DNA from 2 places in the Shewanella sp. SM101 genome. Region 1 is predicted to be linked to the other one. Evidence: predicted binding sites of a transcription regulator. Region 1 holds the regulator's gene; the other holds the start of a gene.
What was found. The regulator sigma-54, encoded in region 1, starts transcription at its own class of promoters, with help from an activator protein. The targets are predictions, from matches to a motif close to GTTGGCACGNNNNTNGNNT.

Region 1 (4,203 bases):
AGATGAACTTATTGACCAGTGGTTGGCGATTTAAGAACTCAGCTACGGGTTCATCTAAGCCAGTCAATGGCCGCAGCGCCAACTCCCAGTGGGGATTGGGCAGGAAGCGCACATCGAACATAAAGTCGGCTTCGGTGGGCATTCCGTGCTTAAAGCCAAAGGACTCGAAGTTGATCACGAGTTCTTTATCGACACTACCAAGGAGAATTTGTCTGACTTGGTCGCTTAAATCATAGATATTCAGATTCGACGTATCTATGTAGTGATCGACCAGTTTTGACATAGGCTCGAGCAGTTTTCCCTCCAGCTTTATCGCTTCTTGCAAAGAGACTCGGCTCTTCGACAAAGGATGCAAACGGCGGGTTTCGCTGTAACGCTTGAGCAGAATTTTATCGCTGGAGTTAAGGAAGAAGCTCGTTAACTCAGTATCTGGAGGTAGGCTAGCGAGTTGTTTCACTAAGACCTTATCCTGCTCAGGCATGTTACGCACGTCGACACTGATGGCGACGAGATCGTTACTGCCTTTGAGTTGCTCAAGCAAACTGCCAATCAATGGCAAGGGAAGGTTATCGACACAATAATAGCCGAGATCTTCGAGTACCCTAAGGGCGACAGATTTGCCTGAGCCTGAGCGGCCCGACACTATGACCAGTTTCATCCAGTGATTACCTGATAGAGTTCCGTTTCATCATGCGTCTTGCGTAATTGCTTTAATATTTGCTTGTCGCTCAGCTTTTCGGCCATGCAAGACAAGGTACTTAAGTGCTGCTGACATTGGTCTGCAGGCACCAGTAGTGCAAATAAAATATCAACAGGTTGCTTATCGATAGCATCAAATGCTATCGGCTCTTCACACTTAATTAGTATGGCAATGGGCTGATCTATATCGGCTAGTCGACCATGTGGAATGGCGATGCCGTTACCTATACCTGTGCTCCCCATCTTTTCGCGCGCCACTAGGCTTTCGAATATCTCTTGAGATGAGAGGGTCGGGTACTGGGCAGCGACTAAGTCGCTGATGAGTTCCAGTACCTTTTTCTTGCTGCCCGGAGTGGCGCAGGTAGTGCACTCCGGCCGCAGTATGGTACAAAGTTCCATTATTAGTGTTTTGTTAACTTCTCTTTGTGTTTAATAACCTGACGGTCAAGCTTGTCAATCAGGGCGTCTATAGCGGCATACATGTCAGCATGCTCTGAAGTAGCAAAAACTTCACCACCTATGAGGTTTATTCTCGCTTCGGCAATCTGTTGCATTTTCTCAACATTGAGCACAACGTGCACATTATTGATCTGTTCGAAATGGCGTTCAAGTTTTGAAAACTTTTCTTCTACATATGCACGTAACGATTCGGTAATTTCGATATGGTGCCCACTTAGGTTTATTTGCATAGAAACGTCCTCCGATATCCACTGTAGGTTATAAACTTTTACGCTGATTAGAAGGTGGAATAAGCATAGCCTCTCGGTACTTCGCAATGGTTCTGCGGGCTACGTTGATCCCTTGTTCTGCCAGAAGTTGTGCCATCTTACTATCGCTTAATGGTTTTTTCTGGTTTTCCGCTGCAACCAGTTTCTTGATAAAGGCTCTGATTGCTGTGGATGAGCACTCACCACCATCGTCAGTACCGACGTGGCTAGAGAAGAAGTATTTTAGTTCAAAAAGTCCCTTAGGGGTATGCATGTATTTTTGAGTTGTGACCCGTGAGATGGTGGACTCATGCATTTCTACCGCTTCGGCAATATCGTTAAGCACCATAGGCTTCATGGCTTCTTCACCGTACTCAAAGAAACCTTGCTGATATTGCACTATGCAATTAGCAACTTTAAGCAAAGTATCGTTACGGCTTTCTAGGCTCTTAATAAACCATTTAGCCTCTTGCAGATGGCCGCGAATAAATTGGCTATCGGCTTGGTTTTTGGTACTGCGTGCCATAGAAGCATAATGTTGATTTACATTGATTTTGGGCATGCAGTCAGGATTAAGCTCAACGACCCAGCGGCCATTTTTCTTCGACACAGACACATCTGGGATAACGTATTCGTCATTATTGGGCGTGATCAACAAACCTGGGCGAGGATTGAGGGTTTGGATAAGTGCTATACCATCCCTTAATTCATCTTCTTTTAATTTAGTCTTACGCATCAATAATCTAAAATCACGGGCGGCGATCAGATCTAAATGATCTTTGATCAGCATGCGGGCGTTTTCTAGGTTGGGAGTATCAGCGGCGAAATGCGACAGTTGGATCAGCAGGCATTCACTTAAATCGCGGGCGGCAACGCCTATGGGATCAAAATGCTGAATGCGCTTGAGTACGGCTTCGACTTCGTCAAGCTCAACTTCAGGATTGCCCATGGCTTCGAGAATTTCTTCAGTGCTTTGGGTGAGATAGCCCTGATCGTCGATGGCATCAATAATGGCGGTGGCAATGGCTAAATCGGTTTCAGAAAACGGCGTGAGGTTTTTTTGCCATTCTAAGTGTTCGTACAAACCTTCACTGGTCTCGCCTTGGAAGGGCATATCGTCTTCACGACTGCCGCCGGGGCCTGAGTTTGGGGAGGCGGTAAACACTTCATCCCATGTGGTGTCCATGGGGAGCTCATCGGGCATGGATTCTTTGGTTAGCGACTCTGCCGTGTCTATGGTGGAGCTGTCTTTTTCTGGTGGCAGAGTGCTAGATTCACTGAAATCCGTATCGGATAGCGTTTGGTTTACAGGGGGTTTAGTGGCGTCGAATTGATCCTCTTCCAGCTCGAGAAGGGGATTAGAATCTAATGCTTGCTGGATCTCTTGCTGCAGTTCTAATGACGACAGTTGCAACAGACGTATGGCCTGTTGTAATTGTGGCGTCATGGTTAACTGTTGACCCAGTTTGAGCTGGAGTGACGCTTTCATGTTACCGCTGATCCCTACGTTATTATTGTTGGAGGAGGTCGCTTATTATCATTTTGAGTGAAGCCTAATGGCGGTATAAATTGTCTCCATAGGCTTCGCTCGATTAACTATAGCCTGAATTGTTCACCTAAGTACACAGCCCTAACTTGCTGATTGTCTAAGATCTCTGCTGGAGTTCCTTCGGCAATCAGGTTTCCGTGACTCACAATATAAGCATGTTCACATACATCTAATGTCTCGCGGACATTATGGTCTGTGATCAGTACGCCAAGGCCGCGACTTTTGAGTTGTTCGATAATCTTCTTGATGTCGATAACCGAAATAGGATCGACGCCGGCAAACGGTTCATCGAGCAAAATGAACTTAGGATTAGCGGCTAAAGCCCGCGCAATTTCGACGCGACGACGTTCGCCACCCGACAATGACATGCCTTGGCTGTCACGGATGTGGGTGATATGAAACTCTTCGAGCAGATGTTCTAGTTCTTCTTCTCGTTCTTCGTTTTTAAGTTCTTTACGAGTTTGCAGTACGGCCATGATGTTGTCATGAACAGTTAGCTTACGAAAGATACTGGCTTCCTGCGGTAAGTAACCTATGCCTTTGCGGGCACGCAGATGCATAGGATCTGCGGTTAAATCATCATCGTCGATAAAGATATGCCCCTTATCGCTCTTCACTAGCCCGACAACCATGTAAAAGGTCGTGGTTTTACCGGCACCGTTTGGACCGAGTAGGCCAACGACTTGACCGGTTTTTACCGTCAGACTGACGTCTTTAACCACTTGGCGACTCTTGTAACTTTTTGCCAGATTTTGTGCTCTTAAGGTGATTTGGGTCATTTAGAGTCCTGCTTTTTTACAGGTTTATCCGCCGGAGCGTCTGATTTAGCATCATCTTGATAGTTTTCAGGCTGAATAATAGTGATCACGCGATCGTCACCACTGCCAGTACTCTCGGCCATCAATTTCTGTTGAATCATGTTATAGCGGATTAAATTGCCTGTAACTTGGCTACCTGCTTGATCTAATGACGCCATACCTTTCAGTGTTAAGGTGCGGCTTGCCATATCGTAACGAATTTCTTTCGCGCTTGCCGATGCTGGGCGACCATCGTCTAATATTTGGCTATACGTAGCAGGGTTGCCTGTGGCGACCAAAGTTTTGCTATTTTCACCTTCAGCGGAAAATGCACGCAGTTCATTTGCTTGGATTTTTATTGAGCCTTGGGTAACTTCAACTGGACCAAAGAAGATGATCTGGTTGTTTTTGATATCCGCAGTTTGGCTCACAGCTTTAATTTTGACTTCTT
Region 2 (4,203 bases), on a different contig from region 1:
TATGTGTGGGGACACCTAAACTATCGGTACAAAATAATCTGTCTATGCCCGACTCTCGCAGTACCAACTCGCTGGCCTTATCTTCATAATGTGACACGATCAAAATAACGCTTTGGGCACCCTTTTGCTTTAATTTGATGGCAAGTTCAATAAAGGTTCTGCCACCCGCGCAAATGTCGTCAACGATTAAGCAGGTTTTACCCGATAAGTCATCACAGAACACTTCGGTAGCGATAATATGCCCATTGACCACATCACGATGTTTATCGGCCCTGATCACCGGCATTCCCTGTAACGCTTTAGCTAAGCCGAATACTTTTTTATTCGCCCCCGCATCGGGCGAGACTAACACTAGCTCACCCGATAATTGGGCTGCGATCGCGGCGACAAAACTTTTGTTATCAATTACTTGAACCCGTTCTAACAATGCGGCTGTGACATCGCTGTGCGGGTCAAAAACGCTGACTGAAGCATATTGCTGCTGATTAATCAGGCTAGCATAGACTTTTATCGACAAGGCCTCACCGGCATTACACACCCTATCTTGGCGAGCGCCCGGCATATAAGGCAGTAGCAGATCAATTTGCTCGGCACCACTGCGACGCAATGCATCAGTTAACAACAAGAGTTGCATGATGGAATGATCGCCACAATAACCGAAGAAAACTGTGACGCGTTTCGCTGGAGGAACCAGTAGTTGAACATGGTTTTCCCCCGCACCAAATTGAAATAAACGGTAGTGAGTCTCATCGCTAGCTGCGGGTAACCGATAAAAATCGGCTTGCGAACATTGAGCGTGAGAAGCATCTTGAGACGTTTGAATACGTTGGGACATAGTAACCTCCTGTCTGTGGCAAGATTGCCGAAATTGACGACGCCCTTGTTGTCTACATGAACAATAGTGTCTTAAAGACATTATTATGTAAAGTTGATTTTTAGACTATTTCAGACGCCGCAACCTAAAATGTTATGCTTAAATGACATATAGTGTCCTTTAGACACTATTGGTGGGTGCGACAACTAAGAAGCTACAATATGGGTATCGAGTAATACAAGAACCGGAGACATTAAGGCAAAATCAGTAATTAAACAGCCTTTACTGATTCAAAGTCACCATGAATAAGGCATAACCAGTCGCCGTAACTCATATTGAGCAAGGCGAATATCTTGCTTAAATCCACATTCACTGTGATCAACATTCTAAATTTCTTAAGAAGCGATACGATGCGGTATTGGGTTTCAAGCGGTATAAATTAGCAGGACGACCACGTTCGGTGCGCTTTAATCCCGTATCGATCAATAAATCGGCCTGTTCAACCCGCCGACGAAAAGATTTACCTTGGATAGGCTTGCCCAGTAAAACCTCATGTACATGCTGCAGTTCTGGCAAGGTAAAAGGTTCAGACAGTGCAAATCCTGGTACTAAAGAATATAAGGCTTTTTGTGTTAAGCGTTCCCGCGCTTGCTCAATTAACTGCAGATGATCAAACGCCAAGGGCATCTGCAACACATCTGCTAATGGCCACCACTTAACATCACTCACTGAATCAATCTGAATTTGGCAAGCTTGATAACTCATCAAGGCGGTATAACACACAGTCACAGACCAGCCTCTTACATCGCGACCACGATTACCCACAGTGCATAGCTGCTCAATATAAGGTGGCACTACTGCGGTTTTCTCATGCAGTTTACGTAATACAGTTTGCTCAAGGGATTGATCGCAATTTTCATCGATAAACCCTCCAGGTAATCCCCATAAACCTAAAAATGGATGATTTGAGCGTTGTACTAGGAGTACTTTAAGCTGCTGATCGTGATAGGTAAACAATACAGCATCTACTGTCAGTAGCTGAGCCTTAAAAACCTTAGGATTGTAATTGGCGAGATATTCCGCTTCAGTCATTAATATTCCCCATCGTTCCAAATCATCAGCTTAACTTAGCATTACATAGCTTCAAACATATTATGTCTTAGCGTCACTAAGTCAATGCTCAGAGGCACAGGATGAGCCACTTTGCCCAAATTTACGCTGATAACGTGGCAACATGGTCTCGTTCCCGAGTAAGCCACCTTGGTGGATATACATCACAGGACGAGAGCCACCGCCTTGTAAATATTCCTCAAGCACAATAAAACCTAAGGGATCGTAGAGTAATTCAAACTGCACGCCTGAGGCGCAGACCCGCTGCCACATGGCATAAAATTCCGGATAAAGTTTACCAAAATGATATTTCTTGCCGACATTAACAATCTGTGGATGCTCACTGGTATTGGTATTAAGCAACAAAAATTGCAAGCGCAAATAATCATCGCCACCGACAACGGCACAAGTCACGACGCGAATATCCGTTTGCTGACGGATAAAATACTGATTTAAAAATAACGCTGTCGTTCCCGTCCCCGAAGGTAAAAACACCGTTAAATCAACCAATCCATTCGCCTTCGCAAACTGTACTATCTCTTGCGCCAATCTATTTACCCCGTATTCAGCGTAAGCACAACGACCCCCCTCAGGGATAAAAAGCGCCGTCGGCTCATTCACGAATACTTGAGCCTCGATATAATCTTGGCAACTCAGTCGCACATCGCCCACTTGCGCTGTAGGGTCAGGCCTAGCATTAAGATTTGACAAAACGTGAGGTTCAGATTGCGACTGAGTGCACGCCTGCTTTTGTGCTATTAACACACTTAAATCGATAATATTAGCGCCATTCGCTAAAGCGGCAGCGTAATTGCCCGTAGGATGTTTAACCACTTGACTGGCAATATGATCTACATAAAAATCACATTGCCAGCCTTTCATCTTCGCTAATGTTGACAATGAATACAGTGAGTTAGCTAATGGCGAGCCATGACCTATCACCTTGCTGATGCCTGCAAACTCATGATCTAAAAAATAGCCGAATTTGCGAGCTTTATTGCCACTAAACGCCGGATGCAGTAAATCATCACGTTTTAGGAATATGTCTCTGCCAGCAAAGGCAAATGGTTCGACAGGGGAATTTGCAAACATCAAGCTACTCAAACGATTAAATTCTCTGGTTTTTAAGCCAGTTAAGGGAAGGCTAGTGTAACTCCGCCCTTCCTGTTACGCCCTTAAGAAATTATCAATTTGGCGAAAAACTAGTGAAAATGACACATGAATCTCGAATACATATAATTAACCAATTGATTATGAACAATTTAAATAGTTGGCATAGTTATCGCTTAGACATTGACATATATTCAATTTATCGAAGCTAACGATAAAGGCTAACAGGGTAAACATAAGGAGCTTTCAATGGCTGTATTACGCTTAATATTCAACATAGCTTGGTTTGTACTCGGCGGATTTGTGATGGGACTCGCTTGGTGGCTCGCAGGTGTCCTGTGTTTTATCAGTATCATTGGTATTCCCTTCGGCCGCGCCTGTTTTGTTATCGGCGAAATGACCTTTTGGCCCTTCGGCCAAGAACAAATGAACCGTCGCCACTTAACTGGACGTGAAGACTTGGGCACAGGTGCATTAGGCATGGTAGGAAATATCATTTGGTTCTTACTGTTTGGGATCTGGTTAGTCATAGGGCATTTGCTCCACGCCTTAGCTTGTTTTGTGACGATTATCGGTATTCCCTTTGGGATACAGCATCTTAAGTTGGCTTTACTCAGCCTCACACCGATAGGCCAAACCGTAGTGGCTAAAGCTTAATAAGACAATGCGTTAACTGCGCTATTCACTCTCGATTATTTGGTTTCAAGAGTGGATAGCGCTTTGTCATCCCATACAGCAAATATCGCTTCGTTTAAGGCTATTTCTTCCTCCAATAAATCGTTGCAATCATATTGAGTATTGGCAGGCTCACTATCCACAGAAAACTGCACTTGCGGCTTAGTCGCCCCCACAATGTCCAACAGATAATGCGCCAGTTTTGCGGATGCATCTATAGCGGCATCGTGACCACAATACGCGAGTACAATCAAATCGGTGTAAAAATGCCGTGCTAACGCCTTACTCGATGCCATACTCACCAGCGCATCACGGTCACCGCAGAGCACAGTTATCGGCACTTCTACTGTCAATGGACATTGGTATTGAAAAGCCGCCCAAAGTTGTCGCCATACATTGCGTCTACTTGGTGTGGTATCGCGGCGAAACTCACTCCACTTGACAATTAAATCTCGGTCTCGCCGATGACGAAAACTGGTTAAACGCACTATAGT

Region 2: the regulator sigma-54 is predicted to act here: its motif matches at 3,194-3,212, upstream of L5M38_RS12000 (YccF domain-containing protein).

Annotation. Positions count from the first base shown of each region.
Region 1 covers NZ_JAKKRH010000032.1:30,535-34,737, reverse strand. The annotation lists gene rapZ (RNase adapter RapZ) at 1-658, opposite strand, end outside; gene ptsN (PTS IIA-like nitrogen regulatory protein PtsN) at 655-1,098, opposite strand; gene hpf (ribosome hibernation promoting factor) at 1,101-1,388, opposite strand; gene L5M38_RS16945 (RNA polymerase factor sigma-54) at 1,417-2,895, opposite strand; gene lptB (LPS export ABC transporter ATP-binding protein) at 3,003-3,734, opposite strand; gene lptA (lipopolysaccharide transport periplasmic protein LptA) at 3,731-4,203, opposite strand, start outside.
Region 2 covers NZ_JAKKRH010000018.1:95,861-100,063, forward strand. The annotation lists gene prs (ribose-phosphate diphosphokinase) at 1-835, opposite strand, end outside; gene L5M38_RS11990 (NrtR DNA-binding winged helix domain-containing protein) at 1,193-1,906, opposite strand; gene L5M38_RS11995 (pyridoxal-phosphate dependent enzyme) at 1,988-3,016, opposite strand; gene L5M38_RS12000 (YccF domain-containing protein) at 3,284-3,691, shown strand; gene L5M38_RS12005 (alpha/beta fold hydrolase) at 3,727-4,203, opposite strand, start outside.